4 regions of the Sutcliffiella sp. NC1 genome follow, and region 1 is predicted to be linked to each of the others. Evidence: riboswitches for the same ligand, from Rfam matches in the RefSeq annotation. Region 1 holds a riboswitch; each other region holds the start of a gene.
The links. Region 1 has a riboswitch for thiamine pyrophosphate ahead of tenA (thiaminase II). Riboswitches for the same ligand answer to the same signal wherever they lie in the genome.
Positions count from the first base shown of each region.

Region 1 (8,344 bases):
TTAACAGATATGTACCTTGATAACAAATACAATTTATACTGGTATTTTGATGAAATGCTAGTGGAATGGAAATATTTGTTCATCGTTGCAGGAGAGGCGATTGTATTATATATAGCTTTTAACTATTTTCCTCTATTTAGTAATCAATTTCGAAAGTTTTTATATATTTCAGTTTGGACTATTATATTTGTTTTACTTGAATTATTTTCAGTTTACATTAACGTATTACATTATAGAAATTGGAGTGTTGTTTACTCAGCGGTTATTTATTTTCTCTCCTTATATGTACTTTATCTAGTGTTTAAATTTGCGAGGAGAATTAGACATTAGCGTTGGTCTGTCATGAACCAACGTTTTTGAGTTTAATTCGGATTATTCTATTATTTATAGATTATAAATTAGTTACGCTATGATAAGATAAAATCACAATAAAAATAAATAGTTTTACGTTTCGTAGATTAAGAGAGTAATTGGGGAGAGAAAAATGAAAAAGAAACTTGTCATTATTTTATCTGTTTGCGTCATTTTATTAATGGTTGCTTACGGCTTAATTGGTAATTATTTTTATAATTTTGCACTGAATGCAAATGATGAAAAAGAATATTTAGATGAGAATCCACATTTGGAAGATAGCGAAGCTCTAATGGCGATGGCGGACGTAGCGGAAGAGGCACGGGTCGCTGATAATCAGTTTAAACTCGAGTACCCGCCGACTGCCATGTCCATCGTTTCAAATGATAAGCTTCAATTAAAACTACATGCTGATATGTATAAAAACGGTGATTCAAACTCTAAGTGGGCAATTGTGGCTCACGGATATACGAGCAGCGCGGCAGGTATGACAAGGTGGGTTCGCAATTTTTATGAAGAAGGGTTTAACGTACTAGCACCTGATCTTCGTGGACACGGTAATAGTGAAGGTAACTACATCGGAATGGGTTGGCATGATCGACTAGACATGTTGCAATGGATTGATGAAATAATTGCATTGGATCCAGAAGCTGAGATTGTCTTGTTCGGTATTTCTATGGGTGGCGCAACAGTAATGATGGCATCAGGTGAGGAACTACCTTCTAATGTAAGAGTTATTATTGAAGATTGTGGTTACACATCAGTTAGTGATGTGTTTACGTATCAGTTAGATGATTTGTTCGGTTTACCACCCTTTCCAGTAATGAATGCGGCTAACACAGTAACTAAATTACGTGCCGGCTACGATTTATACGAAGCGTCAGCAGTTGACCAAGTTGCTAAAAATGTAACACCGATGCTTTTCATACATGGTGATGCCGATACATTTGTTCCGTATGAAATGTTAGAAGAAGTATATGAAGCAACAACCGTGGATAAAGAAAAGCTTGTCATTCCTGGGGCTGGTCACGGAGAGGCGGAAAAAGTAGATCCAGAAACGTACTGGAACACAATATGGAAGTTCGTTGGGAAGTATATGTAAGGATGAGATTGGCAGAGACAGTAAATGTCCTCTGCTTTTTTTATTAATGAAACATTTTTAATTTTTTCAGCGTCAAACTTATTATTAGTCTAATAGGTTGGTGATAGAATGAATAGGAAAGAATTCATTGTAATATTTCTTTTTATGTTTGCATTTCTTTCTCTAGCAGTTAATTGGTCGGTCATGAGAAGCAAGATGTATGATTATAATACATCAGAAGTTATGAAAAAAATCGAACGTTCTAACTTTCCCTTAGATGTAAAAATTCCTACTAAAGTTCCATTTGAAGAAATGAGCATGCTAGAATCTGGGGCAACCGATCATCAACTAAGAGTGAGACTTTTAAATAAAAGATAAGAATGTAATTGAGTATCGAATTACAAACATCCCCATTACATATTCTAATGAAATAAAGCAAAGGAAAGTTGTCATACACAATAACATAGAAGCAGTGTTTATTCCGAAAGACACAATGAAAAGAATCCTTTCATGGCAGGATGGAGATCTCTATTACGAAATCACATATTTCTCAAAAGTTACTCCATCAGAACTTAGTAAAAAGCAGCTCGTTAAAATGGCAGAGTCTTTTAATTAAAAAATATATTCGTATCATAAGTGTATTCCGGCATAGATTTGCACAAGTTAAATGGGAATAATGACCTGAAGGGATGAACCGTATGAATTTTAAAAGCACTCTACAAGAAGCACAAGACATAATCCATCAAGCGCATCATCATTTAAAGCAAGTTAGCTCTAATAGTCCAGAAGCAGAGGCGTGTCACTTTGCTCAAAAAGAACTTGAAAAAGCTCAACAGAAAATTCAACAAGTTCAACAACAAATTAATGAATAGTGGCGGTCCCCAAATCAGTTAAAACTGACTTCGGGGACCTTCTTTTATGGCATAAGAGTAATTGTACATAGGAAACGAGAAGTGGTGCATACCCTCACCGGTTGTGGTGCATAAGCTACCGAAAAGTCAGCATAAAGGTAGTGCTGGTGCATAGGAAACGGGAAGTGATGCATAGGTTAGGTCAAAGTAGTGCATATCCTCACCGGTTGTGGTGCATAAGCTACCGAAAAGTCAGCATAAAGGTAGTGCTGGTGCGTAGGAAACGGGAAGTGGTGCATAGGTTAGGTCAAAGTAGTGCATACCCTCACCGGTTGTGGTGCATAAGCTACCGAAAAGTCAGCATAAAGGTAGTGTTGGTGCATAGGAAACGGGAAGTGATGCATATGCTTGGTCAAAGTGGTGCATACCCTCCGATTTTTTAAGCATAAAACTATGTAAAGTCAGCGTGAATATGGAACTTGGACAAGCTCGTTTATTTTAATTGCAAACAAGCTTTAAATATTTATCAAAAAATCACAAGTGATATAGAGGTTTTTCAAACATTTTGTCGAAAAATAAAAAAGTAAACTAACTAAAGAAAGAAGATAGGACAATGACAAAACTAGAAAAGATGAGTAAAGACGACATATGGAATGCAGTAATACAAATAATAAGTAGTAATGATTATCCAACAGAAAGTAAAATGCTCAACGAATTATTTATCGTCTTTCAGTACTATTCAGAGCTAGAAAGCGGAGGGCATGAAAGTTTCTTCAATTGGATGCAGGGGGATATTGAAGAAGTAGGTGTATCCGATTATTTAAACGATTTAATTTACGTTTTAGTAAAAATAGGTGCCAATGAATGTGCAGTTATTATGAAAAAGTATGGCTACGAGATGTGGCAGTTTTTTAAAGCTCTAGAAGCAGGGGAAATGGTCGAGGACAGTTTTTATCAGGTCATTGAAATAGCTGATCGAGAATATTACTCTCAAGATGGTAAACTAGAACAGCTATTAGAAGAGTATTTTGTAAAAGTATATCCACAATTAATCAATGAGTAGTATAGGAAGGGGGGGGAACAGTTCTTGCTAAGAGAGTAAGAACTGTTTTCCAATTACTCTACTTTTCTCAATCCTTTCCCATCCAACATTTCCTGTACACCTTCCTCACACACACCATATGTTCTCCATGAACAAGACTCACAAACGGTTTGTATATCAGTTGGCACTACATGCTGACGAATTCGAAATTCAATGTCTTTCCATTTTAGCATTTGCCCAATTTTTAAATCCATCTTTTCTAAAATAGCGGCATCCCGCTCATATATGGTTTTGTCTTTACAATGATATTCACCGGTGTTAGGATATTTTTCACACAATTGATCTGGTCCTTTTACGATTTGAATCCATGTTTCAGGATCGTTTCGAAGCGTTTGATGCAATTTCGTCATATTCTCCACATACTCTTTTGAATACCCCATCCCTCGATAGCCGAGTAGGCAAAATAAATGATGTCCGCGTAATTTGTACATAATTACCTCCGCTTAAGTAAGAGTAAACCAAAATGAAATTAAAGTTAACATAGGTTATATCTTAACATAATCTAAAATATTTAAATAATATTATTTATATGAATCTATTAATGGTATAATCAGGAAAACATCCAAGGGGGAAGGCGTATGATTTTGCATACAACGATTGCAGGTGAAGGTGAACCTTTAGTCTTAATTCATTCTGGTGGAATGACTGGATTTACAGAATATGAGGAACAAAGTGAATTTTTTTGTAGTAAAGGATATAAAGTGATTCGTCCAGATTTAAGAGGACACGGAAAATCCGTTGGTCCGATTGATCATTATTTCAGTCATAGTGCAGATGATATTTTAGATACGTTAGATTCATTAAATATTGTAGCATGTCATATTGCAGGCGTATCAATCGGTGGGATTGCTGCGTTACTTTTTGCTAAGAAGTATCCTAATAGAGTACTTTCAGTCTGTTTTTCAGGTATTTTTCCTATTAAACCAGATAACTGGGAGGAACTAACAAAAGATGAAGCGGAAAGATACGAAGAACACTTATTTAAAAACGAAGAAGTAGTAACTTACTTAAATCAAATACATGGAGAAAATGACTGGAGATCACTGTTACGTTCATTTAACGAAAAAGACTTTTATCCTTTTGAAGAAATAGCGGATGTTGCCGAACTCAACACTCCTGCTCTATGTTTAATTGGTGAAGAAAAAGAATTAGAAGTTTCAGCAACCAATACATTTAAGGAAATGAATCAACATATACATTTAGGCATCATTCCATTCGCTGGACATTTAGTTCATAGAGACCAACCGGATTTATATTCGCAAATGTTGTTAACTTTCATAAAGTCAACACATAGAAACTAGTGTATGAAAATGATATGCCTTGTAAATGTTCAGAATGTTTGTTAACATCAAGATGTAATTAAATAGTGTAAAAACACTAGGGGTGCTTTTTTAGCTGAGAGAGACAATCTGTCTTAACCCTTTAACCTGCTCTAGGTAATGCTAGCGAAGGGAAGTGGAGTATATAGGACAGGTATGTCTCTTTCAACTATAACCACTTTCTTTTAGAGAGTGGTTTTTTATTTTTAAAAAGGAGAGGATACAAATGAAATTTACTGAGAGATTAAAAGAGAAGTTAGAGCCAATTTGGAGACAAAATCATTCCCATCCATTTGTGGTGGAAATGGGGAACGGGACACTAGATAAAGAGAAATTCAGATTTTATATGGTCCAAGATTATGTGTATTTAATTGACTATGCTAAATTGTTCAGTATTGGGGCATTAAAAGCAACAGATGTGAAAACGATGGAGAAATTTGCAGCGCTATTGCACGGAACGCTACATGAAGAAATGGATCTTCACCGTAGTTATGCAGCTCAGTTTGGTATATCTCCTGAAGAGTTAGAAAATGCGGAGCCGTCTCCTATCACTTTAGCTTATACACATTATATGTTACATAAAGGACAAAACGGGACGTTGGCGGAACTCGTAGCAGCCCTTTTGCCTTGTGCGTGGAGCTATTGGGAAATTGGGAAAGAGTTAAGTCAAATTCCTGGTGCAACGGATCATGAGTTGTATGGTGAATGGGTTCGTATGTACAGCTCAGAGGAATTTGGTCAGCTTGCAACGTGGTGTATTGATTTAATGGATGAATTAGCAGAAGGAAAATCGGACACTGAGCTACTAGAATTAGAGAAAATCTTTTTAAACACAACACGATTTGAATATATGTTCTGGGACATGGCGTACAACAACCAAATGTGGCCGGGAGAATAACTAAGATATACTAGAGTAACGATGCTTCGTTACTCTTTTTTTCGTTTTAACGTAATGAAACTTCTATACTTAATATTTCGTACTATTAGTATAGAAGTATTAAGGGGGAAACAATTTGTTCACAGACTTAAATGAAAAGTTAATAGTATCAAAAGAAAAAATGCGTAAAAAAGTAAAATATGAGGAGCATATCGAACGGTTACATGCATCCTTACAGGCAGAAGAATCTAAGAAAAATAAATTAGAAAAGCAATTGTTGAAAGAAAAGGAAGATGTTACTCGATTAGAAAGCTTCTCCTTATCAAATATTTTTTACACAATAATCGGTAGAAAGCTTGAAAAGTTAGATAAAGAGCAGCAAGAAGTATTAGCTGCGAAGTTAAAGTACACTGAAGCGTTAGAAACAATTTCCGATATGGAGCGAGAGTTAGAAGAATATAAGGATAAGCACCTCGATGTTGCGTATGCCGATATAGAGTATGAAAAAATTATTCAAGAAAAAGAGCGCTTAATTCATGACAAACATTCCATATGGAGCGAAAGACTATATACACTTGCTGATCGAGAAGCAACGATAACTGCTAGTTTAAAAGAATATGAAGAGGCAATAGATGCGGGTAATAGCACTGTTTTGGCATTAAATAGAGCGTTGAATGAATTAAATTCGGCAAAAAATTGGTCCACATTTGATATGTTCGGTGGAGGGATCATTTCTACCGCAATGAAACATAGTCGGTTTGATGAGGCAAAACGTTACATACATCAAGCTCAAAGCCGTTTACGCCAGTTTCAAGAGGAGTTGTTAGATATTGAAAGTCATTTTGATGCGAATTTCGAGACAGGTGGATTATTAACATTTGCAGACTACTTCTTTGACGGCATCATTGTTGATTGGATTGTACACGGAAAAATTAATGACTGTTACGACCAAACAGAAAAAACGAAAATAGACGTATCTAGAGTTTTGAAAATCCTCTTAGAGCAAAAGAGTGACTTGGAGAAGGAACTAATTAATGTACAAGCAGAAAGAATAGAAGTGTTGGAGAGTTAGTAGGAAAAAAGTTAGGAAATGGAGTAGAAAAACGCCGGGATGAATATGAACATCATAACTTTTTAGAAATACTTAACAGGAATCGAAAATTACTTAACAGCTTTTCAGAAATACTTAACAGGAATCGAAAATTACTTAACAGCTTTTCAGAAATACTTAACAGGAGTCGAAAAATACTTAACAACTTTTCAAAAATACTTAACAAGGATCGAAAATTACTTAACAGCTTTTCAAAAATACTTAACAAGAATCGAAAATGATCCAAAAATTACTGAACTCCATTATCGAGATTTAACAGATAAGGAACAATATGCTCTAAAGCTAGATGATTATGAAGCAGCCCTGCAATTTACACCTAAATGGGTCTCCATAAACGAAGCGATTGTACAAAATAACAAAATAATAAATGAAGTAGAGCAGAACAGCTGGGTGAAACGAGAAAATTATGTTTTAAACGAGTTAAAAAAGTCCCTTAAGTAATGGTTGTGCTACAGAAAAAAAGACCGACTACAACAGAAGCAGTCGGTCTTTTATGATGGAACCAAATCGACAAGGTTCAACATATTTCTTACATAAAAAGGATTTTTTTAAGCCGTATGGAATTTATAGTAAGAGAGATTTTGTCGTCTCTTTACTTTTTTGGGGATGAGGGATTTTGGTGATATTAAGGAAGATAATTGCGTTTATTTTAACAAGCTTACTAGTCCCGTTATTTTTAGTAGTTTGGGGTGGTGACTCATCTATCTTTTGGGGAATGTATGGGGTATTTCTCATGTATGGGACACCGTTTATTTTACTGTACGGTATGCCTGTTACGTTTTTAGCTGAAAGGTTAACGAGAAATATACAGAAGAGGAAAAGGCTTGCAGTATCGTTTGGGATTCATCTTTTTTTCGGTCTAGTTTGTGTGTTTATCGTCGGTTTTATTTTTAAGGAACCATTTGGGGAATGGGGCTTTTTTGGGGGGATTTTGTTTATCGGCTCAACTTTAGCTTCTATTATTCTTTGGAGCGTTGATGAGCTATTAAGAAAACTTGTTGATTGGGAATCGATACAGAGTGCAATGTAATCTTTTAAAGAAATATATGTAGAAAAGGAAAACTTTTTCATTCCATTTACCGTCTAAGAAGATAGAAGTTATTATTTTACCAAAAAAGAGAAATAAGATTTAGGTTACATAATGATATAGGGGGAAGTCACTTGAGGAAATTTATGTATTTTATGCTTATTGCACTACTGTTTAGTTTTTTAAATCCTACGACCACCAATGCAGAAACTAACGTAGAAGTGAAGGTGGAATATGGGGTTGATAATAAAGTTCAACAGTTTAAAGGATTCCCAGTTAGGGTCCAGCTAAAAAATAACGGTGAGTATATAAAAGGAGATTTAGTCGTTTTCTCGAGTCCGAGTTACAATGCATCAGGTAGCTACGTTGTGCCAGTAGAAATAGGAGCTGGAGAAACGAAAACAGTAGAGCTGTCTGTAAAAGGGATGAACGAATATTTCTCCTATTATGGCAACACACCTCCAAATTTTATTAGTTTTTATGAAGGAGGAGTAGAAAAAGGGAAAGAAATTAAGCTAAAAGGTAATGCGTCCGCAAAACCTCGTTATTTAGGCGACAATCGGTTAGTTGTTGGAGTGCTAAGTAATAACTTCGATGCAGTAAATTATTTCAAACTAATTCGTCA
Region 1 is NZ_CP115153.1:2,153,056-2,161,399, forward strand. It holds gene O1A01_RS11240 (hypothetical protein) at 1-330, shown strand, start outside; gene O1A01_RS11245 (alpha/beta hydrolase) at 485-1,453, shown strand; gene O1A01_RS11250 (hypothetical protein) at 1,562-1,810, shown strand; gene O1A01_RS25450 (DUF4367 domain-containing protein) at 1,884-2,048, shown strand; gene O1A01_RS11255 (hypothetical protein) at 2,131-2,304, shown strand; gene O1A01_RS11260 (DMP19 family protein) at 2,897-3,346, shown strand; gene O1A01_RS11265 (DUF1284 domain-containing protein) at 3,400-3,816, opposite strand; gene O1A01_RS11270 (alpha/beta fold hydrolase) at 3,964-4,686, shown strand; TPP riboswitch at 4,755-4,856, shown strand; gene tenA (thiaminase II) at 4,931-5,602, shown strand; gene O1A01_RS11280 (hypothetical protein) at 5,718-6,653, shown strand; gene O1A01_RS11285 (hypothetical protein) at 7,312-7,722, shown strand; gene O1A01_RS11290 (DUF8725 domain-containing protein) at 7,854-8,344, shown strand, end outside.

Region 2 (8,344 bases), 160 kb from region 1:
TCGTGAGCAGGAAGAAGTAGCTGCTAGAATGCTAGAACTATTAGAGGGCAGTCAATTAGTAACAAAGCAAGGTGAAAAGCGTGTCCAGGATGCGTATTCCTTGCGTTGTATTCCACAAGTTCACGGGGCTAGCTGGCAAGTTTTAAATTATGTAAAAGAAAAGCTAGAAATAGAAATAAATGCAGCAACAGATAATCCGTTAATATTTGAAGACAAAATTATATCTGGTGGAAATTTCCACGGGCAACCAATCGCACTAGCGATGGATTTTTTGAAAATAGGAGTGGCAGAATTAGCGAACATTTCCGAAAGACGAATTGAAAGACTCGTCAACCCACAATTAAATGACTTACCGCCTTTTTTAAGTCCAAAGCCTGGTTTGCAATCCGGGGCAATGATTATGCAATATTGTGCTGCATCACTAGTGTCGGAAAATAAAACGTTAGCGCATCCAGCGAGTGTCGATTCTATTCCGTCGTCAGCCAACCAAGAAGACCATGTTAGTATGGGAACGATTGCTGCAAGGCATGCGTATCAAATTATCCAAAATGTTCGACGGGTACTAGCAATTGAATATATTTGTGCATTACAAGCTGTAGAATATCGTGGCGTTGAATACGCATCTCCAAACATGCAAAAGTGGTATCAAAATGGGAGGAATATCGTACCTTCTATAACAGAAGACCGCATTTTTTCTAAAGATATAGAAGCATTAGCTCAATTGATGAAAGAAGAATGTGAAGAAACGATAAAAAATTGAAAAGGGGTTATGAAAATGGGAGAAAAAATAATTAGAGCACCACGTGGTACGGAGTTAAATACGAAGGGATGGATTCAAGAAGCTGCTTTAAGAATGCTAATGAATAATTTAGATCCAGAAGTGGCAGAAAATCCTAGTGATCTCGTTGTGTATGGGGGAATTGGAAAGGCAGCTCGAAACTGGGAAAGCTTTGAGAGTATTGTTTCTAGTTTAAAAGAATTAGAGGACGATGAAACGCTTTTAGTTCAATCTGGTAAGCCAGTTGCTATTTTTAAGAGTCATAAGGACGCACCGAAAGTGTTGATTGCCAACTCAAATTTAGTTCCAAAATGGGCCAATTGGGAGCATTTTCATGAGTTAGATAAAAAGGGGCTAATGATGTATGGCCAAATGACAGCTGGTAGCTGGATATATATTGGTACTCAAGGGATTCTACAAGGAACATATGAAACGTTTGCAGAAGCTGCGAAACAACATTTTAACAACACATTAAAAGGAACGGTTACACTAACAGCTGGACTTGGAGGAATGGGTGGAGCTCAACCGTTAGCAGTAACGATGAATGGTGGGGTAGTAATTGGTATTGACGTTGACGAAGAAAGAATTCAGCGTCGTATTGATACTAGATATTGTGATGTATTGCTTCATAGTTTAGATGAGGCGTTAGCAAAAGCAGAAGAGTACAAAAATCGTAGAGAACCCTTATCTATCGGTCTTGTTGGAAATGCAGCAGAAATTTTGCCACAGTTAGTGGAGAGAGGATTTACCCCAGACATTTTAACAGACCAAACGTCCGCCCATGACCCATTAAATGGTTACGTTCCGATTGGTTATTCACTTGTAGAAGCAAATAAGTTACGCTTGGAAAATCCGGAAGAATACGTTAAACAATCGAAGAAAAGCATGGCGATACATGTACAAGCGATGATTGATATGCAAAATAAAGGTGCAATTACGTTTGATTACGGAAATAACATTCGCCAAGTAGCCTTTGATGAAGGTGTACAGGACGCATTCCAATTCCCTGGCTTCGTACCAGCATACATTCGCCAACAATTTTGTGAAGGGAAGGGGCCATTCCGTTGGGTTGCACTATCAGGTGACCCAGAAGATATATATATAACGGACGAAGTTATTTTACGAGAGTTTTCTTATAATACACATTTATGTAATTGGATTAAAATGGCGCGAGAAAAAGTAGCATTTCAAGGCTTACCTTCACGTATTTGCTGGTTAGGCTATGGGGAGAGAGCCCGTTTTGGCAAAATAATTAATGATATGGTTGCAAGCGGAGAGTTAAAAGCTCCCATCGTAATCGGCCGTGATCATTTAGATTGTGGCTCCGTTGCATCTCCTAATCGGGAAACAGAAGGAATGTTAGATGGTAGTGATGCAGTGGCGGATTGGCCAATTTTAAATGCGTTAATTAATGGAGTGAATGGTGCTAGTTGGGTTTCTGTACACCATGGTGGTGGAGTAGGTATGGGGTATTCTCTTCATGCAGGGATGGTTATTGTCGCAGATGGTACAGATGATGCAGCGAAACGATTAGAGCGTGTTTTAACTTCTGACCCAGGAATGGGAGTCGTACGACATGTCGATGCAGGGTACTCAAAAGCGGTAGAGGTTGCTAAAGAACGTGGCGTTCATATTCCGATGTTGAAGGAGGATGTATAATGCTAGATTCTCTATTAATAAATTGTAGTCAGTTGTTAACGATGGATCACGGTCACGATCATCAAGTGCACGGGGAGGAAATGAGTAAGCTTCCCCTAATAGAAAATGGAGCGATTGGATGGAAAGATGGAGTCATTCAATTTGTTGGTACGACAGCAGAGGCTCTAAATTTGAAGAGTAAAAAAGTGATAGATTGTAGTGGAAAGCTAGTATCTCCAGGACTAGTTGACCCCCATACACATTTAGTTTTTGGAGGTTCAAGGGAACACGAAATGTCTTTAAAACAGCAAGGAGTACCATATTTAGAAATCTTACAGCAAGGTGGAGGAATTCTTTCAACTGTAGAAGCAACACGCAAAGCTAGTTTTGAGAATTTACTAGAAAAAGCTAGTTTTCATCTAGAAAGACTGATTAGTTATGGAATTACAACGGTAGAGGCAAAGAGTGGATACGGTTTAGATCTAGATACAGAGTTAAAGCAGCTACAAGTTGCGAAACAATTAGCGGAGGAATATGAAATAGACATCCCGAGAACATTTCTAGGGGCACATGCTATTCCAAACGAATATAAAGGAAAGTCAGAGGAGTTTTTACAGTTAATGAAACAAATGTTTCAGAAGCTAAAAGAAGAAGATTTAGCAGAATTTGTTGATATATTTTGTGAGGAAGCTGTATTCAACGTAGAGCAGTCAGCCCGATACTTAGCTTCTGCAAAAGAAGCTGGATTCAAATTGAAAATACATGCAGATGAAATTGTCTCTTTAGGAGGTACAGAGTTAGCAATCGAACTTGGAGCAATTTCAGCAGATCATTTAATTGCTGCATCTGATAGAGCTGTTAAAGAGTTAGGTAATTCTGAAGTAATAGCTGTCTTACTTCCTGGTACGACATTTTATTTAAATAAAGAAGGTTACGCTCGCGGAAGGGAAATGATTGATAACGGTACCGCGGTTGCACTAGCGACAGATTTTAATCCGGGTAGCTCTCCTACCGAAAACATTCAACTAATTATGAACTTAGCAATGCTAAAGTTAAAGCTCACGCCAGAAGAAATTTGGAATGCTGTCACGATTAATTCTGCACATGCTATTAATCGTGGGAGTAGTGCAGGCGCATTAAAAGTAGGACGTAAAGCAAATGTAGTTGTATGGAATGCGCCAAACTATTTATATGTTCCTTATCATTACGGGGTAAACCACACGAATACAGTTTATTTAAACGGAGAAGAAGTAGCGAAAGGTGGGGCCTATGTTGGATAAGGAAACGTTTATTCAAAAAGCTGGCAGTCCACTGTTTACAGATCGCTACTACAAAAAAGCAGCTTCTCTGTTACAGGAGTGGAATGGCATAGAGGAGATAAAAGGAACAGCCGTTATTGGTGTTCCTTTATCCAAGCCATCTATTAGTCATTCTGGGGCATGCTTCACTCCTGCTACTGTAAGAAAACTTTTTCACAACTATTCAACATATGCAGTAGAGACTAGAGAAGACCTGCAATCTAGTAAACTTACCGATTGTGGAGATGTGCTCATGCATGCAACAGATATAAAAGAAAGCTATCGCCGCATTGAACAAAGTATAGAGAAGCTAATTAGGGAAAATCCGTCCCTACACCCTATTTTTATAGGTGGGGATCATTCTATTACTTATTCGCTAGTAAAAGGAATGAGTAACGCAAAGGCCGGTACAATTGGTGTTATTCAATTTGATGCACATCATGACTTAAGAAATACGGAAGATGGTGGGCCAACTAATGGTACACCATTCAATAGGTTACTTTCGGATGAAGTCCTTCAAGGTGCCCACCTAGTACAAGTGGGGATTCGAAACTACTCTAATAGCGAATATTATCATCAATTTGCTCTTGAGAAAGGTATTCGTATTTCTACGATGAAAGATGTTCAAGAAAAAGGGATATTGTGTGTTATAGAAGAATCGCTGGAATATTTACAAGGCAAAGTGGATCATATTTACATCTCAGTTGACATGGATGTACTCGACCAAGCATACGCTCCAGGTTGTCCAGCATTAGGTCCCGGAGGCATGACTTCTCGTGAATTGTTAGAAGCTGTATATAAGGTAGCTCAACACGATAAAGTGTGTGGAATAGATATTGTAGAAATAGATCCAACAATCGATTTTCGGGATATGACGAGTCGTGTAGCGGTTCACGTTATGCTAGAGTATTTACGAGGAATCGATATTTCATAGTGTTCCAATTAAAATTTTCCCCTTTTGTTAAAATTATGTTACAATATTGATTGGAAAAGTAAATGAAAGTCCACTAGAGGTGCCGATAAGGCTGAGAGAGGTGAACACCTTAACTCTTGGAACCTGATCTAGTTTATACTAGCGTAGGGAAGTGGTTGTTATTTTATTCTAACCGTTTCTAAATGTTCCTTTAATCTAGCCTTCTAGTGGATACATGAAAGGGAGAGACAGATGGAAAGAGAACGTTTAGTCACAATGGTAGAAATATCTATGATGGCAGCACTTGCAGTTATTTTAAGCTATGTGAAATTTGGTGCGCTTTGGGCGTACGGTGGATCTATATCTTTAATTATGGTTCCAATCTTTGTTATTGCTTTTAGACGAGGTTGGAAAGCGGGGGTTGTAACCGGACTATTAGTAGGGGTTATTAATTGGTTAACAGGAGGTTATGTTGTTCATCCTGCGCAACTTATTCTAGATTACCCATTACCATTTGCACTGTTAGGATTCGCCGCTATTTTTGCCGTAAAAGGAGTAACTATTCGTACAATTGTAGTTGGTATGATATTTGGAACCGCATTACGTTTAATAAGTCATTTCCTTTCAGGAGTAATTTGGTTCGGTGAATATGCTCCAGATGGAATACCGGTTGTATTATATTCTATTATTTATAACTTGTCTTATTTAGTTCCAGAAATGCTTATTACAATAGCGATACTAGTAATTATATATAAATTTTATCCGAAGTTTTTTAAAGCAAACGCTTAAAACTTATAAAGCTGCTTCTATGCGAGGAAGCAGCTTTTTATTTTACTATTAATACATTAATATTACATTTCCCATAATTTATACAACGCTTGTGTACCGCTATTTTCTTCTCCTTTATTGGCAAGCTCTTCATACATATCGATAGCTAAAGAAAGCCCAGGCAGTTTTAACCCCATTGCTTCAGCCTCAGCTAAGGCAATCCCCATATCTTTAATAAAATGCTTCACATAAAAACCGGGTTCAAAATCACCTGCAAGTATTCTAGGTGCTAACTTACTAAGGGAAAAACTATTTGCAGCACCAGTCGTTATCGTTTCTAACACTTTCACAGGATCTAGCCCAGAGCTCTTTGCATATGCAAGTGATTCACATACTCCGATCATATTTGTGGCAATCGCAATTTGATTGCACATTTTCGTATGTTGTCCTGAGCCAGCCTCACCTTGTAATACGATATTTTTACCCATTCTTTCGAACAGAGGTAGGCATGTTTTATATGCATCTTTATCACCACCTACCATAATGGTAAGGCGAGCTTCTTTAGCACCAACGTCTCCACCTGATACAGGTGCATCTAAACTATAAATCCCTTTTTCTTTTGCTGCTGCATAAATCTTTTTTGCTAATGAAGGCGTTGATGTTGTCATATCAATGACGAAAGAACCTTGCTTTGCATTTTCTAATATTCCATCTTTTCCGAAATAAACTTCTTCAACATCTTTTGGGTAACCAACGATTGTAATCGTATATTTCGCATCAGCTACAGCTTCAGCTGGGGTAGAACACCATTTTGCTCCAGAGCTTATTAAATTTTCTGCTTTTTCTTTTGTTCTTGTGTACACGTTAACATGATAGCCAGCTCTTAATAAATGGCCAGCCATACTATTCCCCATTACCCCAGTACCTACGAAAGCAACAGTTTCTCTATTGTTCATGAACATTTCCCCCTTGTTATGTATACGTCATTACCATATATTTTATAGTAAAATATAAAAAATCCAAAGTATTTATTTCTGTAAATGAACAGGTGATATGCAAAAAAAAGACATGAATCTACATATTGATGAAAAAGTTTAGAAAAAATTCGGAATATATTGTATAATTAAAACCAAATTAAATATATTAATATATAAAATGATTAGGGGGGGAAGTTATGGGATATTACCATTCTCCTGTTCAATCTGAAATAGACCAATCTGATCCAGATAGTAATAACATAAGCTTATTTTTAGTAATTGACCAATTGGGAAAGATAAAATATTGCTCAACTTCTAGTGAGACATTATTAAACATGGACAATTCTAAATTAATTGGAAAACCTATTAGAGAACACATTCATCAAGAAGATCTATATTTAGTTGAAAATTTAGTTGAACAACCTACCAATTCTGCTTCTTTTTTAGTAAGGTTAAAAACTGCAGATGGATTTTTGTGTGGAAAAGCAAATATAGTTTCTGTTGGTTCCTCAGCTAACATAAATGAAAGAGAGTGGCTGTTCACTTTTTCACAAGTACCAGGTTGGTCACCTACTAATAATAAATTATATAGAGAAAAAGGGTATACTCGCTATGAGAGTAATGCATTGGGAGATAAACCACTGATTGAAAATTATGCTCATGACCTTATTGAAAAATTACCGAACGGTGTTTTAATTATTGTTGATGGTAAAGTGGAGTATATAAATTGGACTGGATGCCAACTATTAGGTATACATAATCGAATGCAAATTATCGAAAAAGATGTTTACCGGTTTATTGATCCAAAGTTTCATGATATTGTAGAGCATCGGCTAACTTCAGTTGCGCGTGGCAAAAATGTTGGTTTAATGGAACAACAATGGATTAGGGCTGATGGAAGTTTAATTGATTTTGACGTGATGTCGACACCGACGATGTTCCGTGGTAAAATAGCTTCATTTGTCGTATTAGTAAATATTGCACACCGAAAAAATTTTCAAAATATCCTCCAAAAAAGTCGAGAGAGGTTCCGAACATTAATACAAAATACGATTGATACAATTGGTATCATTTGTGAAGAAAAATGGGTGTTTATTAATGAGTCGGGGTTAAAAATGCTGGAAGCAAACAGTTATGGTGAAATTATTGGTAAAAGTATTTTTCACAATATTGCAGAAAATCATTTTAAAGATATTTGGAAACGTACAGTTAATAGTAGTAAGCATGAAAAGAAACATCCTTTATTTGAACAAGCATGGACGACTTTTCAGGATAAAAAGTTGTACACCGAAATGGTGGCTATCCCAACTACATATTTAGGTAAAAAAGCACTTCAAATTATTGTCCGTGATATTTCTGAGCGTAAAAAAGCAGAAGAATTAATGGTACAATCTGAAAAACTTTCGGTCGCAGGTCAATTAGCTGCAGGCATTGCACATGAAATTAGAAACCCGTTAACGGCTATAAAAGGATTTTTTAAGTTAATTGAATCTGGGAACTATCATACTTCTGATTATTATCAAATAATTAATGGAGAATTAAATAGAATTGAGTTAATATGTAGTGAGTTATTATTATTGGCGAAACCGCAAGCTGTTCAATTCCGTACAGTTTCAATTAGTGCATTACTTAAAGATGTGACGTTATTATTAGAAACACAAGCAATTATTAATGATGTTTGGTTTGAATTTGATTTTCAAATTGAAAAGGACTATGTAAAAGCGGACGGTAACCAATTGAAGCAAGTGTTTATTAACATTATTAAAAATGGTATTGAAGCGATGGAAAATGGTGGTACGTTATCGGTTAGAACAGCTGTACAAAATGGTTTTCTCTCTATCCTGATAAGTGATGAAGGACCTGGTATTTCTGAAAAAGTCTTAAGTAAGCTAGGGGAACCTTTTTTTACTACGAAAGAAAACGGAACGGGATTAGGACTAATGATTTCCTTTAATATTATTAAAAACCTTAA
Region 2 is NZ_CP115153.1:2,315,079-2,323,422, forward strand. It holds gene hutH (histidine ammonia-lyase) at 1-760, shown strand, start outside; gene hutU (urocanate hydratase) at 770-2,437, shown strand; gene hutI (imidazolonepropionase) at 2,437-3,696, shown strand; gene hutG (formimidoylglutamase) at 3,686-4,648, shown strand; TPP riboswitch at 4,714-4,815, shown strand; gene thiT (energy-coupled thiamine transporter ThiT) at 4,880-5,416, shown strand; gene O1A01_RS12115 (NAD(P)-dependent oxidoreductase) at 5,479-6,351, opposite strand; gene O1A01_RS12120 (ATP-binding protein) at 6,570-8,344, shown strand, end outside.
Region 2: another riboswitch for thiamine pyrophosphate. It lies ahead of thiT (energy-coupled thiamine transporter ThiT); the one in region 1 lies ahead of tenA (thiaminase II).

Region 3 (8,344 bases), 1.1 Mb from region 1:
GGAGAAGAAAAGACAGTCATTATTGTCGAGCATAAATTAAACTATCTGTTAGATTGGGTAGAGCGGGTAGTCGTTTTTGACGATAAAGGAACAATCATAGCGGACGGAGCTACTTTAGAAGTTTTCTCGCAATACAAGGAAAAGTTAAAAGAATATGGCATTTGGTATCCTGGAGTTTGGGAGGAAGTAATTGATCCAACTAATTTAAACCAAAATCCAGAAAAGGGAGAATCGATTATATCTCTACACGATTTTCAGGGTTTTAGAGGAAAAGAGTGTAAAATTTCAGTGGAGGATGTTACGTTCCATAAAGGTCAATGGACAACGATTATCGGAAAAAATGGCGCAGGAAAAAGTACCCTATTAGAGGCGATTCGAAAGCTTTTAAAAACGAAAGGTGAGCTTCATTATTTCGGTGAAAATTACGAAGAAGAAGTGACGTTTGTTTTTCAAAACCCTGAATTTCAATTTGTTACGCATTCCGTTGAAGAGGAAATTGGATATACGCTATTGCGAAAAGGTGTATCGGAAGTAGAGAGAAATAATAAAGTAGAAAAACTGCTCGACAATTTTCATTTAACACATGTACGAAAAAAACACCCTTTCGAGCTTTCAACTGGACAAAAAAGACGGCTAAGTGTGGCATCAGCGGTTGTACATCGTCCGAGTGTACTCCTTTTAGATGAACCTACATTCGGTCAGGATAGTCGAAATACTTTTTCGATGCTTGAATGGTTACAACAGCTCAAAGAAGAGGGGGTATGTGTTGTGATGGTTACACATGATGAGCATATTGTTGAGCATTTTGCAGATAAAGTGTTAGTAGTGGAGAGTGGAGAAGTAGTAGAAGTAATAGAGAAAGAGAGGTACGTACACGATGCAATGGTCATTACAAGTTAACGAAACGTGGTTGCATCGAGTGAATCCGAGTTTCAAGTTAATAGCAATTGTCCTCCTCTTTGTAGCGGTCCTCTTCATACATAACATAAATGTATTAGTGAATATGACACTATTTATGTTATTGCTCTATATAACGTCAACGGGACATAGTTGGAAGGTAAAGGTCGTTCTTCTCCTACCATTTACCATTCTATTTTTCTCTTCTGCTGTGACGATGATTTTGTTCGGTAAAGGTGATACAACATGGTTTCAATTAGGCATTGTTCACATAAGTGAAGAAAGCTTTTATCGAGGAGTTCATATTGGATTAAGAGCATTAGTGTTTGCGTTTTTAGGTTTACTATTCGCGCTAACAACGAAGCCGGTTCTTTTATTTTATTCTCTTATGCAGCAATGGAAACTACCGCCAAAGTATGCTTACAGTTTTCTCGCGTCTATTCGGCTCCTGCCAATTATGGTAGAAGAATTTTTTACTTTACAAAAAGCGTTAAAAGTTAGAGGGATTAAACAGGAAAAAGGTATGAAAGCTATCATACAAAAGGTCACTTTATATAGTATACCTTTATTATCACAAAGCATCAGAAGGGCGCATCGAATCGCAGTGGCGATGGAAGCAAAAAAATTTTCACAACAAAAAAATCGCACCTATTATTATCAAGTAGAGTACTCAAAAAATGACGTAATATTTACAACAGTTTTATTAATGGTATTACTTATCTCTTTTGTTTCAGCTACCTTTTTCCCTTACTTTTCGATAACGGATGTTAGATATTAAGTTCACTTTTATTTAAAAAAATTGGTTAGTATGCTATACTTTATTTACACAATTTAATAAGAACTTTTCACTAGGGGAGTCGAAATGACTGAGATGGAATAAATTGTTTCCAGACCCTTCGAACCTGATCTGGTTAATACCAGCGTAGGGAAGTGGGTAAATATATTGTATAGAAATATACTATTCATTCATACAAACCACTCTTTACGCTTAGGCGAAAAGAGTGGTTTTTTGTTTAGTATTATGCTAGTAAGGATTTGTTCTATGACGTCTTTTAGTAAAGATTGTAGTACTAATATTTAAAACAGAGAGTGGATCGGAGCGGAGGGAACTTGACTCCTGCGGGAGGAAGAGGGAAGGTCGAGACCCCGCAGGGCGCAGCCCGAGGAGGCTCGACTCCCTCCCCGCGGAAAGCAAGTTCCCGCAGCGAAGAGGAACGGACTATCTCTAAAGGCTCCCATAGTTTACAGGTAGATTTTAAGGTAAGTGTCAACGCTATATGCATTACAAAGGAGATTATCAATCTATGAAGCTACATGTTATTACAGATGGAAAGAAAACGAACGAAGAGTTAACAAACATTTTAAGAAGTATCCATCCATATGTAGACAGAATACATATTCGCGAAAAAGAAAAAACGGCAAGAGAGCTAGCACAATTACTGGAACAAATATTAAAAAGTGGAGTTCCTGCAAACAAATTAATCGTAAATGATCGAGTTGATGTTGCACAAGCATTTTCGGTGCGTGGTGTCCAGCTTGCGTTTCATAGTTTAGACGTACAGTTAGTAAAGCGGGCTTTTCCTAGGTTAGAAATTGGATGCTCTGTCCATTCGATAAAAGAAGCAGCATATGCAGAAAAAAACGGTGCGGACTTTTTACTATACGGCCATATTTTTACTACATCCTCAAAACTAGGGCAGCAACCACGTGGGATAGATAACCTTAAAGTAATGGTTGAGAATAGTTTTGTTCCAATTATCGGTATTGGTGGAATTACACCAAAGAATTTAAAACAAGTAGCTTCCACCGGAGCCTCCGGTGTTGCAGTGATGAGTGGAATAATGGAGAGCAAAAACCCAGTATTGATGGCAAAAAGGTTTCAAGAAAGTCATAGCAGCTATGTGGAAGGAGGAGAGAAATGAATAACAATTGGGACCTAATCGTTGTTGGTGGTGGAGTGATCGGAAATGCAGCAGCCTACTATTTACAAAAGTCAGGGAGAAACGTCCTTCTTTTAGAAAAAGGAACCGTTGGCCAAGGAGCGTCAAAAGCGGCAGCAGGGATGCTAGGTGCTCAAGTAGAGTTGACGGAAGTTGGACCAATGTTTGAACTAGCAAGGGAAAGTAGAAAAATGTTTCCTAGATTACAAGAAGAGTTAAAAGAGATGTGTGGTATCGATATCGAGCTTGTTAGAGAAGGCTTGCTGAAAGTCGCAAAAACAGATGAGGAAAAAGTTCATTTGCAATCTGTAATTGAAGCACAACGTTCATTCGGAGAGAATACAAAATGGCTCGACCGTGAGGAAACACTACAAATGGAATCATCATTAAGTGATAGTATCATCGGAGCTATGGACATACCGAATGATGGGCATGTTAATCCTGTGCAACTTACACAGGCATTTAGCAAAAGTGCGGTCGCCCTCGGTGCAACTGTTAAAGAGTTTGTAGAAGTATATTCGTTCATCGAATCGAGTGGGAAGATAACAGGTGTTCATACGAATATAGGTGCTTTTTATGGCGAAAACATCGTTGTTGCTAACGGAGCTTGGAGTGCCCGTTTATTGAAGGAAGCGAATATAAATCTACCAACCTATCCAGTAAAAGGTGAGTGTATTTCTGTTATAACAGAACGGCCACTCATTAAAAGTACCATCTTTTCACAACGGTGTTACGTAGTCCCAAAAAGCGGAAACCGTTTAATTATTGGTGCAACTTCTATACCTAATAGTTTTTCGGAACATGTTTCCGTTGAGGCAATCTCATCCTTGATTCAAGCGTCCATAGACATTTTGCCTGACATTCAACGAGCTCAGTTTGAAAGGGCGTGGGCTGGAATACGACCGCAAACGATAGATGAGTTACCGTTTCTTGGAGTGCACCCAACAATAGAAAACGTATTTATCTGCACAGGTCATTATCGGAACGGTATTTTACTATCCCCAATTAGTGGAAAGCTTATTGCGGATATGATGAATGGTCATACGCTACCTTCCTATTTACAGGCGTTTACGTTTGAACGATTGAAAGGGGTGATAACAACATGAAAGTAACGATAAATGGTGAACTAATAGAGTTACCTAATGATATTAGAACAGTAGAAGATTTGCTAGCACATTTTCACCTTGATCAAAAGGTAGTCATTGTAGAAAAGAACCGAGATATTTTACAAAAAGAATCGCATCCATCAGTTACGTTAGCAGAAGGCGATCAATTAGAATTAGTACATTTTGTAGGAGGCGGATGAACATGTTAAAAATTGGACCATATGAATTTGAATCACGTTTATTATTAGGAACTGGTAAATACCCGAGCTTTGAAGTACAAAAAGAAGCGGTTGCGGTATCCGAATCAGAAATTTTAACGTTTGCGGTACGTCGCATGAACATCTTTGAACCGAGTCAACCAAACTTTTTAGAAAAACTAGACTTAGAGAAATATACGTTACTTCCAAATACTGCTGGGGCAAAAACAGCGGAAGAAGCAGTGCGCATTGCAAAATTAGCAAAAGCGTCTGGATTATGTGACATGATTAAAGTAGAAGTAATTGGCTGCTGGAAAACGTTATTACCAGATCCTGTTGAAACGTTAAAAGCAACAGAAGAGCTTTTAAAAGAAGGGTTTATCGTTTTACCGTACACTTCAGATGATGTTGTACTTGCTCGCAAACTAGAAGAATTAGGTTCACACGCAATAATGCCTGGAGCTTCTCCAATTGGATCTGGTCAAGGAATTATCAATCCGCTCAACTTAAGCTTTATTATCGAGCAATCAAACGTTCCAGTTATTGTGGATGCGGGAGTTGGCTCACCAGCTGATGCTGCTCAGGCGATGGAGTTAGGAGCAGATGGAGTTTTATTAAACACCGCTGTTTCGGCTGCAAAAGACCCAGTGAAAATGGCAAAAGCAATGAAACTAGCAATTGAAGCAGGAAGGTTAGGTTTTGAGGCTGGGCGTATGGAGAAAAAACGTTATGCCACTGCTAGTAGCCCAACTGAAGGAATGAGTGTTAGCTAATGGAACGCTATTCTAGACAGATACTATTTAAACCAATTGGGGTAAATGGACAAAAGCAATTAACGGAACAGCATGTCCTCATAGTGGGAGCAGGTGCACTCGGTACAGGTATTGCCGAGGCACTTTCTCGAGCTGGGGTCGGGAAAATGACGATTATCGATCGAGATTACGTAGAATGGAGTAATTTACAGCGCCAACAACTATACGGGGAATTAGATGCTGAACATAAAATTCCTAAAGCAGTTGCTGCTAAAACGAGACTACTAGAAATTAACTCATCTACTGAAATAGAAGCAATCGTCGGAGATGCTACACCAGATTTACTAGAACCGTTAATAGATGGTGTTTCTTTACTTTTAGATGCAACAGATAATTTTGATATTCGTTTTATTATTAATGACCTATCTCAAAAATATAATATACCTTGGATTTATGGTGCCTGTGTCGGTAGTTATGGGATTTCCTATACGATTCTTCCAGGAGAAACACCTTGTTTACAATGTTTATTAAAGTCCGTTCCGTTAGGTGGTGCTACTTGTGATACGGTGGGAGTTATTTCTCCAGGAGTACAAATGGTTGTTGCCCACCAAGTAGCGGAAGCGTTAAAAATATTAACTGGTAATCAAAAAAGTTTAAGGAAAAAGTTAGTTTCGTTCGACCTTTGGGAAAATCGCTATTCTTCCATCGACGTAAACCGTATGAAAGATTCTTCTTGTCTATCATGTGGGGAAAGTCGGAGCTTTCCATACTTGTCTTACGAAAATCAAACGAAAACAGCGGTGCTTTGTGGAAGAGACTCTGTACAAATTAGACCGAACACGAACCAAGAAAGAAATCTTGAAGAAATAGAATCGGTATTTGCGGACCAAGGGTTAAAAGTGGATCGAAATCCTTTTCTTTTATCAGTAGAAATTGGTAGTCAACGTCTCGTTTTATTTAAAGATGGGCGAGCTATTGTCCACGGGACAAAAGACATAACGGAAGCAAAAAGTATTTATTATCGATATGTAGGGTAGGTGGCTGACTGTGGTGAAAAAAGCGTTAACAATCGCTGGCTCTGATAGTGGTGGCGGAGCAGGTATCCAAGCAGATTTAAAAACTTTTCAAGAATTAAATGTTTACGGGATGTCGGCAATTACAGCAATAACAGCACAAAATACGTTAGGTGTACAAGGTGTTTATGCCCTTCCGCTTGAAGCCGTAATAGAGCAAATGAATTCTATTGAGGCTGATTTACGTCCGGATGCCCTTAAAACGGGAATGTTGTTTAATAGCGAGCTAATTGAAGCAGTGGCAAACAATATTAGGGAGTTTAATTGGGGCAACGTTGTAATCGATCCGGTCATGATTGCGAAAGGTGGAGCAAAGCTTTTACAACAAGAGGCAATCAATTCTTTACGTGAAACATTAATTCCTCTAGCAACTGTTATTACTCCAAATATCCCAGAAGCAGAAGTAATTACAGAGTTGTCCCTACACACAATCGAGGCTAGAAAAAAAGCAGCAAAAGTTCTTCATAAACTTGGTGCCGATTACGTTGTAGTGAAAGGTGGCCACGGCGAAGAAGAGGAACTAGTGGACTTATTATTTGATGGCCAAAGCTTTGTAGAGTTAAAGAGTACGAGAATTTCTACTCGTCATACTCATGGAACAGGTTGTACGTTTGCGGCCGCTATAACTGCTGAATTAGCTAAAGGAAAGACCGTTGAACAAGCAGTAAAAGTAGCAAAAGATTTTATCCATGCTGCAATAAAAGATGAATTAGGAATTGGCAGTGGACACGGTCCTACGAATCATTGGGCATATCGAAACGCGGCGGTGCACTCATGAACATCTTAAGAAAACATATGCAAGTATATTTTGTGATGGGTAGTAACAATTGTGATCGTAACCCGGAAGTTGTGCTGAAAGAGGCATTAGAAGCAGGTGTAACATGTTTTCAATATCGAGAAAAAGGCGAAGGAGCTAAACTTGGTATTGAAAAGTTAGAGCTGGGTACAAGATTAAAAGAGTTGTGTAACGAGTATGAAGTGCCATTTATCGTAAATGATGATGTAGAACTAGCGATACAACTCGATGCCGACGGTGTACATATCGGCCAAGAGGACGGTAACATTACGTCCATTCGGGAAAAGATAGGGAATGAAAAAATAGTCGGTGTTTCTACACATAATGTGGAAGAGGCCTTAAGGGCGGTAGAACTTGGTGCTGACTACATCGGCGTAGGACCGATGTACTTTACTTCAACAAAGAAAGATATTGAAGAAGTGAAAGGACCATCTGTCATAACTGCCATTCGTGAAGCAGGTGTTACCCTTCCAATCGTCGGCATTGGTGGAATTAACATTTCCAATGCAAAAGAAGTGGTGGAAGCTGGAGCGGATGGTGTCGCAGTCATATCGGCCATATCAAAAGCGGAAAATGCGGAGGAAACAGTTATAAAACTACAAAGAGGTTGAGACAAAACTAATATAATCATGATAAAAAAACGAACAATCGCTGAACTAGCGGAGGAAATATACGTGGACTCCAGCGGGAGGCTCACCAGCCGCCCGCGGAAAGCGAAGTATATTTCCGGAGCGGGTTATTTCCAAACTACTTTATTTGTTCGTCTTTTACTTTAATAAAAATAGTTATGTCCCAAGCTCTTTATTTTGTTATGTTTCATATTCGAGAGGCACTAAAAGGAAAATAACTATTTGCTTCCCCACCATTTATTTCTTACAATATTAATATCTTTTAAAAAGTAAGGATGATTAGTTATGAGAACAATGCCGTTACAAAAAAGAAATATTACAAACAGTAGATTAGTATTAGGATGCATGGGATTTGGTGGAGGCTGGGACAATTCGCCGTTTTCATCAGAAGAAGTGTTAAAAGCGGAGAAAGCGGTAGAGGCGGCATTATCTTCAGGAATTACGATGTTTGATCATGCTGATATTTATACGAGAGGAAAAGCAGAAAAGGTTTTCGGTGAAGTGTTGAAAAACAATAGAAGCCTACGTGAGCAAATGGTCATTCAAAGTAAATGTGCCATTCGGTTCGAAGATGATGCTGGGCCAGGTCGATATGACTTTTCAAAAGAGCATATTATAAACTCTGTCGATGGTATTCTTGCAAGATTGAACATTGAACAATTAGATATTTTACTATTACATAGACCAGATCCATTGATGGAACCAGAAGTAGTGGCAGAAACGTTTGAACTTCTGAAAAAAGAAGGGAAAGTACAACACTTCGGTGTTTCCAACATGAATAAAGCACAAGTAGCACTTCTGCAAACGTATACAAACGAATCTATCATCGTAAATCAATTAGAAATGAGTTTGCGCAAATTAGACTGGGTGGACCAAGGTGTATTAGTAAACCAACACGAAGGGACTTCAGCCCATTTCACAGATGGATTTTTAGAATATAGTATGGAAAAAGAT
Region 3 is NZ_CP115153.1:1,087,598-1,095,941, forward strand. It holds gene O1A01_RS05500 (ABC transporter ATP-binding protein) at 1-900, shown strand, start outside; gene O1A01_RS05505 (energy-coupling factor transporter transmembrane component T family protein) at 878-1,675, shown strand; TPP riboswitch at 1,738-1,843, shown strand; gene tenI (thiazole tautomerase TenI) at 2,202-2,819, shown strand; gene thiO (glycine oxidase ThiO) at 2,816-3,943, shown strand; gene thiS (sulfur carrier protein ThiS) at 3,940-4,143, shown strand; gene O1A01_RS05525 (thiazole synthase) at 4,146-4,913, shown strand; gene O1A01_RS05530 (thiazole biosynthesis adenylyltransferase ThiF) at 4,913-5,929, shown strand; gene thiD (bifunctional hydroxymethylpyrimidine kinase/phosphomethylpyrimidine kinase) at 5,940-6,743, shown strand; gene thiE (thiamine phosphate synthase) at 6,740-7,372, shown strand; gene O1A01_RS05545 (aldo/keto reductase) at 7,676-8,344, shown strand, end outside.
Region 3: another riboswitch for thiamine pyrophosphate. It lies ahead of tenI (thiazole tautomerase TenI); the one in region 1 lies ahead of tenA (thiaminase II).

Region 4 (8,344 bases), 610 kb from region 1:
TTTCATATACTTAGAGCCAGTTTTTACAGTAATCGCTGCTGTCATCCTCCTACATGAAAAGGTAAAAATAACAAGTGTTACAGGCGGCCTCATTATTATTATCGGAGTCATTTTAGTAAATGGCCATTTTAGGAGACGTTTAGTTTAAAAATATTTCTTAAAAAAGAAACCTTAATACAAGTCTAAACGTATAACATAAAAGGCTTGTACAATAAGAAGTGTCGTTGTCGAAATTTTACAGAAATTTAACTAGACAAAGGAGCTTATATTCTGTCACAATATAATTATTTTAATTAAGGAGAATAATTCAATGTATTACAAAATTATGCAAGTAGGGTCAGTTATACTTTTACTTTTTGCAATTATTTATTTAGGGTCCCTTGTTGACTGGATATTTAGACCAGTAATAGTGTTTGGACAAACCTTGTTTGTACCGATTCTTCTAGCTGGAGTGCTTTTCTACTTATTAAGACCACTCGTACATATTTTAAGTAAAAAGATGCCTAGAGGAATTGCGATTTTATTAGTTTATATCGGTTTAGTTGGATTAGGCGTCGGGCTTTTTTCTTTTATTGGCCCGGAATTACAACGACAGTTTACTAACTTAATTAATAGCATGCCGGTCATTGTGAAGGAATTACAAGTGTTACTACTCACTATTCAAGAGAATGATTTAATTCAGCGATTTGGATTAGAAGATGCATTCGAATGGAAGGATCGTATCGAACAAATTGTTGTCATCGCAAGTGGGCTAGTAGGTGACCTTGTTACTAACACGATTTCTGTTATTGGTACTATTTTTAATACGTTACTATTATTCATTATCGTTCCCTTTATTCTTTTTTACTTGTTAAAAGAAGGGGAAAGACTTCCGCATTTTGTTCTGAACTTTATTAGTAAAGATAAACAACAAAAGGTAAGGCCGATTTTAACGAATATGGATGAGACGTTAAGTAATTACATTCAAGGTGTCTTAATTGTTTGTTCCTTTGTTGGTATTTTGTATTATGTAGGATTTAGTATTATTGGACTTGAGTACGCTTTAGTGCTTGCGATATTTGGTATGGTAACGAATGTGATTCCGTATGTAGGTCCGTGGATCGGCGCAATACCTTCGTTTATCGTTGCCTTACTACACTCTCCTATGCAAGCAATTCTTGTCCTAATTATTGTAGTCGTAATTCAGCAAATCGAGAGTATTTTTGTTCAACCACAAATAATTGGAAAAAGAATGTCGATCCATCCAGTTACGGTTATGATCCTTGTCCTTGTTGCAGGCCGTTTCATCGGAGTAGTTGGAATGATATTAGTAATCCCGACATACGCTGTTGCTAAAGTAATTGCAACACACTTATATAGTCTATGGAAAGTTAGAAAAGAAGAACAAGAAAACTTAATTAAGTAAACAAATAGGATCTCAATATGCACTTTCGAAGATCCAACTAGTATTCATAAAGCCAGTCCTATACTTAGTATAGGGTCTGGTTTTTTTTTGATAATTAACTATTCAATGGACAAATAATAACATGTTAAAATAAAGTAAATCCCCATGTAAATGTTGTAGAAACTAAGACGTTGGGAGAGGGAAAATGTTTACGTTTGAAGAAAAGAAATACATGTTGTCCGTTTTAAAAAAGCAAAAGACAAAAGCATTTTTTAGAAAAACGCCTGAAGTAAACGATAGATTAATTGAAAAACTAGAACAAATGATTCGTAACGAAGAAGTGAACGAACGTGAATTGAGAAGCAAATTTTAATTCGAAGAGAATCATCAAAAAGGTGCGCAAATAGAACATTTCGCACCTTTTTAACTTAAAGGAAACTTAGTGAAGTTATGGGAAAGAAGCAAAGAGGTGGTCAGTTTGGAGAAATCACATAATGTAAAGTCTGCGACTGTAATTGGTGCTGGTATAGGTGGCCTTTGTACGGCTATTGCTTTACAACAGAAAGGATGGAACGTTTCTGTTTACGATAAAGCTACAGAACTCAAGGATGTTGGTGCAGGGATTGTATTGTCTGCGAATGCCTTAAAAGTGTTGGGAAAATTAGGACTAGCACTTGAGATCAGAAAAAAGGGTGCCCCGGTTAAAAAGGCCGAAATTAGAACATGGGACGGAAAACCATTAGTGAATGTACCTGTTCATGAACAGGCACAGAGATATGGGAGCTATAGTTATTTAATATACCGTCCCGTCTTACAAAAAGTATTACATTCTGCATTAAATGAAAATACTGTGAATCTTAATAAAAGATTAGTACATATAGAACAGCGTGATTCAAAAGTAAGTGTAGTCTTTGAAGATGGCGATGTAGTTAAAGATAATTTAGTTATTGGTGCTGATGGGATACACTCCGAAGTTAGAAAAAGGGTAATTGGTCCAAGCCCTTTACGTTATTCTGGTTTTACAGCTATTAGAGGAATTTCTGTCTATGAGGATGCACGTTTCCCTATGGAACTAGGTGGAGGTTTCGAAGCATGGGGCCATGGAAAAAGGTTCGGGTTCTCCCATTTAGGAAAAGGAAGAATCTTTTGGTTTGCAGCTATAAATAGTGAAAGTGGCACTATTATTAATTCCCCTCATCCAAAGAAAATCGCTTTAGATCATTTTAGCGGCTGGTGGGAGCCAGTTACTAACGTGATCGAAGCAACAGAAGAATCGAATATAATTGTTCATGAAATTTTTGATAGAAAACCGATGAACACGTGGAGTAACGGAAAGATTACACTGCTCGGTGATGCTGCCCATCCCATGCTACCAAATTTAGGACAAGGTGGGGCGCAAGCGATGGAAGATGCATTAGTGCTCTCTCGCTGTCTTGACGATTACCCGAATGAAGTTGAGAAAGCATTAAAACAGTATGAAGAAATAAGATACGGCCGAACTGCTAAAGTCGTAAAAGGTTCTAGAGCAATGGGAAGAATGATGCAACTCGAAAATCCAATTGCAATTTTTATTAGAAATCAACTGTTACGGAACAGTCCAGAATCTCTTAAAATGAAACGGTTAGAATGGCTTCTAGGACACGAAGTATAGGAGCTAGTAATTTGTGATAGAAGTAATAAAGTATGCCCATAATATGAAACCGTCAGAGCATCATCTTCATATAAAGAAGAAGCTGAGTTAATGAGATATAAAGATATGGGTTAGGTATATAGTTAGATAAGCTTCTTAAATCAATTTTTAAAAAGCGTTGTGGATATTAATCCAAAACGCTTTTTTAATATCTACAAAGATGATCTATATAACTTGAATAGATTTAATTGGGACAGGCCATGTTTCTTGTGTATATGCCATTGTCCAAAATTGATGCTCTAACTGTGTGCTCGTAATAAAGTGCTCACGCATGCGTTTTTTTTCGTATTCACTAGCTTTGGCCGCACAAGCATCTATTTTATCCATAAATGTTTGAGTGATGGTACTAACTTCCTTGTCACCATAAAATGCAATCCATTCGTAGAAAGGATGAGCTGGTGTCGGTTTTACTTCCATCATCAGCTTTTTACCAATTTCCCAATACGTCCAGGGACAAGGGGCGAGTGCAGCAAGTGTTTCGCCAAGTGTACCGTTTGTAGCAGCCTCCATCATATGGCGTGTGTAATGATGTGCGGTTGGAGCAAGTGGAGCTTTTTGTAAATCCTCGTACCGAACACCTGCAACCTTACAAAAGTTATTGTGCGGATGTATTTCTGCATTTAAGACAAACCCTATTTGCTCCTGGAAAAACGTCATATCTTCTCTGTCTGTACATTTAGAAACCGCAAGACCATAAATACGGCAAAATGTCGTTAAGTATTCATAATCTTGTTGTACGTAATGAATGAGTGCTTCTTTCGGTACATTTCCTTCTCCAATTCCTTTTACAAAAGGATGTTCAAAAATTGCTTCAAAGATTGGGTCTGCTTCCTGTCTTAACTGTTTTGAAAATGTCATGTAGTATTCCTCCTCCAAATTAATTTAAGAAGAACACCCACATTCACCCATGGAAGACAATGCGAAAGGGGGTACGCATGAGCTCTTTTTACAACATAAAAAAGCTCCTCTTCCATGGAAAAGAGAAGCATGAGCATACGAAACGTACTCGATGCACCACTTTCCTCCGCTGGTATAAACCAGATCAGGTTCAAAGGGTCCGACGCGTAAAGCGACGTCTCAGCCTATTGGCTCCCCTAGTGGATATCCTATTCCATATACTACATGAATTTAGACATTATTCAATATACAATTGGAAAAATAGTTAATTTTTACTAAAATGTATCGTGATGCTATGTTTTTAATTGTTACTATAGAAATAAGTAGTAAACAAAAAAAGAAAATTAATCTCTAATCTGTCACAAAATAAATCAGTTAATCGTCTTGTTTGTAAAATAGGAGGATGATGACAATGAAGAATACAGAAAGAAATTGTGTTGTAATTGGTGGAGGGATTGCTGGACTTACTGCTTCTATTTATTTAGCACGTGCAGGATTATCCGTTACATTAATCGAAAAAGCTAAAACGATAGGTGGTCGGGCAAAAACAGAAGTGATGGATGGTAGTTATGTCAATTTCGGACCACATGCCTTATATTCAAAAGGAAAAAGTTTAGAAATATTAGCGGAATTAAGCATCTCTCCAAAAGGAAATAGCCCTGCCATCGGGGGAAAGGTGTTTTACAATGATTCACCGTATAACCTTCCCGCCAACCCTTTCTCTGTATTAACTAGTGATTTATTTAATTGGAGAGGGAAAATGGAATTACTCCGCTTTTTTATACTTTTACAAACAAAAAAATTAAAGAGCAACCGAGAGATCTCCGTTGACCAATGGCTTCATGAAAATATAAAGGATGAACGTGTTCAGAAATTTATTCTCATGCTTATACGTTTATCTTCTTACTGTAACGACCCTGATAGGCTTCGTGCCGAAGTTGCATTTAAGCAGCTGCAATTAGGAAAAGCCATTTATGTTCATAACGGTTGGCAGTCAATTATAGAGGAGTTAAAAGAGAAAGCGGAAAAATTAGGTGTCATTATTCAAGCGGGAGCCTCCGTTCAACAAATAAAAGGGAAATTTCCACAGTTTGAAGTGAAATTAAGTAACAATAAATCAATCTTCACACCATATATTTTATCAACAGCAAGCCCAAATGAGTTGAGGAAATTCCTTCAGGGCTATGAAATAGATGCAATCAATGAACTTATACCAGTCCGGGCAGCATGTCTGGATATAGTGCTAAACAATATACCGAATCCTACAGTATCATTCGCCTTGAGCATGGACCATCCACTCTATTTTTCTAATCATTCCAACGTCGCAACATTAAGTGACAATCAAAGCCACTCCGTCATACACGTAATGAAATATTTGAGCATTAATGAACCTAGAACGGATTTAAAACCGGAGCTCGAACAGTTTCTTAGTCGAGTTCAACCAGGCTGGGAAAAACATGTTATATCAAAACGTTACCTACCGAACATAACAGTAACTAATAGTATGATGAAAAAACAAAAAAATGAAATGGAGCAGATTCCAGGATTATTTATTGCCGGAGATTGGGTTGGCGCAGAGGGAATGTTAGTTGACAGTTCTTTTTTTAGTGCAAAGCAAGCGGCCATGAGCATTATTGAATTAAATGAAAAAAGGGAGTGTAGCGACGATGGAAATGGAGGAAGCATATACGCAGTATAAACCGCTACTTTTATCCATATCTTATCAGATGGCAGGAAGTATGACGGAAGCGGAAGATATCGTTCATGATATTTTTATAGATTTTCATAAGATTGATAAGAACAATATTAAAGATTATAAATCGTATTTGTGTAAAATGGCCACTAATCGAACGATTGACCATCTAAAATCCGCGAGTAAAAGAAGAGAACATTATATCGGACCGTGGCTCCCTGAACCGTTAAATACAGATCAAGATCCGCTGCATTCTATCGAACAACATGACCAACTCTCCTACGCGCTCCTAACACTACTAGAAAAACTTAACCCGGTTGAACGTGCAGTATTTGTATTAAGAGAGGTATTTTCTTTTTCCTATGATGAGATGGAGAGTTTCATAGGAAAAGAGGCGGCAAACTGTCGGAAAATATTGAGTAGAGCGAAGAAAAAGCTGCATTTCCATGAATCTAAAAAAAAGAATAATGTAGGTAGGGATGAAGAAGAAAAACTAATTAATCAATTCGTTTCTGCCGTAACGACTGGAAATACAGACGAACTATTTCAACTACTGAAAGAGGACGCAATTTTATACAGCGATGGTGGCGGCAAAGTTACCGCAGCAATATTTCCGATTGTTTCAAGTAAACGAATCGCTCGATTTATATTTGGCTTATTACAAAAATACAGTGATGATACGTCGTTATCCATACAAATGACACTAATCAATGGCCAGCCAGGACTTTTTATCAGTAGTGACCGAGAACCGAGCAGTGCCGTCTGTTTTGAGATTACAGATCAACAGGTAACGCAAATATTTGTAATTCGCAATCCAGAAAAATTAACGTATATGTTGGAAACTGGGAGGGGAAAAAAATGAACCTATTTATTCGTATCATAGAAATATTGTTAGGCACTATTTTTCTCGGAGCAGGACTTAACGGATATGTGGTTTTATTCGGATATGAGGCGTTTGCTCCTACAAGTCCAGCCGCCATGGAGTTTTTAGGAGAGGGATACTTTTTAGCGCTTGAAAAGGGTGTAGAAATAGTTGCAGGGATTTTACTTATAGTTCGTAAATATGTTCCATTAGCATTAACTGCATTAGCAAGCATAATCATTAATATAGTCGCATTTCATATTTTTGTAGATTCTGATTTGTTATTACTTGCTTTATTCATCACATTATTGGAAGGGATATTAGTATGGTACTATCGTGATAATTTTAAAGGGCTTTTGGAAAGTAGGCTAAAATAACAATTACAAACTAACAAATTAATGCTTTAAACCATTTTTTTCTGAATTAAACAAACAGGTGACTTTCTATCTGTGTATCTTATATAATAGTAAATAAATATTTTAATTTTTTAATAATTAATGATACACTAATAATAGAATAATATTGATAAACGGAAAAGAAATGGTCGTACGTTAGTCTTTAAGAGTTAATGTAAGCGCGACCAAATCTTTCTACAAAACTTAGGGGATAAGGGCGATAAATATGAGCAACAAACAAACGAAAACAGACGTTATTTTAATTGGTGCTGGTATTATGAGTGCAACGTTGGGGACACTGCTAAAAGAATTAGTGCCAGACTGGAACATCTCAGTGTTTGAAAGACTGGAAAGTGCAGGAGAGGAAAGCTCTAACGAATGGAATAATGCCGGAACAGGGCATGCAGCATTGTGTGAACTTAACTATACTACTGAAAAACCTGACGGCTCAATTGATATTAGCAAGGCAATAAAAATTAATGAACAGTTTCAAGTTTCGATGCAGTTTTGGTCCTATCTTGTAAACAGAAAACTTATCAATAAACCAGAAGAATTTATTAAACAATTACCTCATATGAGCTTAGTGCATGGGGTACAAAATGTACACTTTTTGAAAAAACGCTTTAAGGCGCTTTCAAACAATCCGTTGTTCCACGGGATGGAATATACGGAAGATCCAGAAAAGCTAATGGATTGGATTCCGCTTATTATGGAAGATCGCAATGTAAACGAGCCAATTGCAGCAACAAAAATTGACTCTGGAACAGATGTTAACTTTGGGGATTTAACTCGCAAATTGTTTACCCATTTAGAAAGCAAAAATGTCAATATCAACTTTAACCATAATGTAGATGGTATGAAACGTACGAACGATGGATCGTGGGAATTAAAAGTTCGTAACATAGCAACAGGTAGAGTAGAGCGTCATACAGCTAAATTCGTCTTTATTGGTGGCGGTGGCGGAAGTCTACATTTACTACAAAAATCAGGCATTCCTGAAGGTAGAGGTATCGGCGGATTCCCTGTAAGCGGCATTTTTATGGTTTGTAATAATCCAGAAATCGTTGAACAGCACCATGCGAAAGTATACGGGAAAGCAAAAGTTGGTGCTCCACCAATGTCTGTACCCCATTTAGATACTAGATTTATAGATAATAAGAAATCATTACTATTTGGCCCGTTTGCTGGTTTCTCACCGAAATTTTTAAAAACAGGATCCATGTTTGATTTAGTAACTTCTGTAAAACCGTACAATGTACTAACGATGCTAGCAGCTGGCGCAAAAGAAATGGCGCTTACGAAATATTTAATTCAGCAAGTCATGCTCTCAAAAGAACAACGGATGGAAGAGTTACGTGAGTTCATCCCGAACGCTAAAGCAGAAGACTGGGATCTAATTGTAGCAGGACAACGTGTGCAAGTG
Region 4 is NZ_CP115153.1:1,544,109-1,552,452, forward strand. It holds gene O1A01_RS08040 (DMT family transporter) at 1-148, shown strand, start outside; gene O1A01_RS08045 (AI-2E family transporter) at 311-1,405, shown strand; gene O1A01_RS08050 (hypothetical protein) at 1,590-1,757, shown strand; gene O1A01_RS08055 (FAD-dependent monooxygenase) at 1,854-3,035, shown strand; gene tenA (thiaminase II) at 3,240-3,932, opposite strand; TPP riboswitch at 4,077-4,180, opposite strand; gene O1A01_RS08065 (phytoene desaturase family protein) at 4,384-5,670, shown strand; gene O1A01_RS08070 (RNA polymerase sigma-70 factor) at 5,639-6,526, shown strand; gene O1A01_RS08075 (hypothetical protein) at 6,523-6,903, shown strand; gene O1A01_RS08080 (malate:quinone oxidoreductase) at 7,148-8,344, shown strand, end outside.
Region 4: another riboswitch for thiamine pyrophosphate. It lies ahead of tenA (thiaminase II); the one in region 1 lies ahead of tenA (thiaminase II).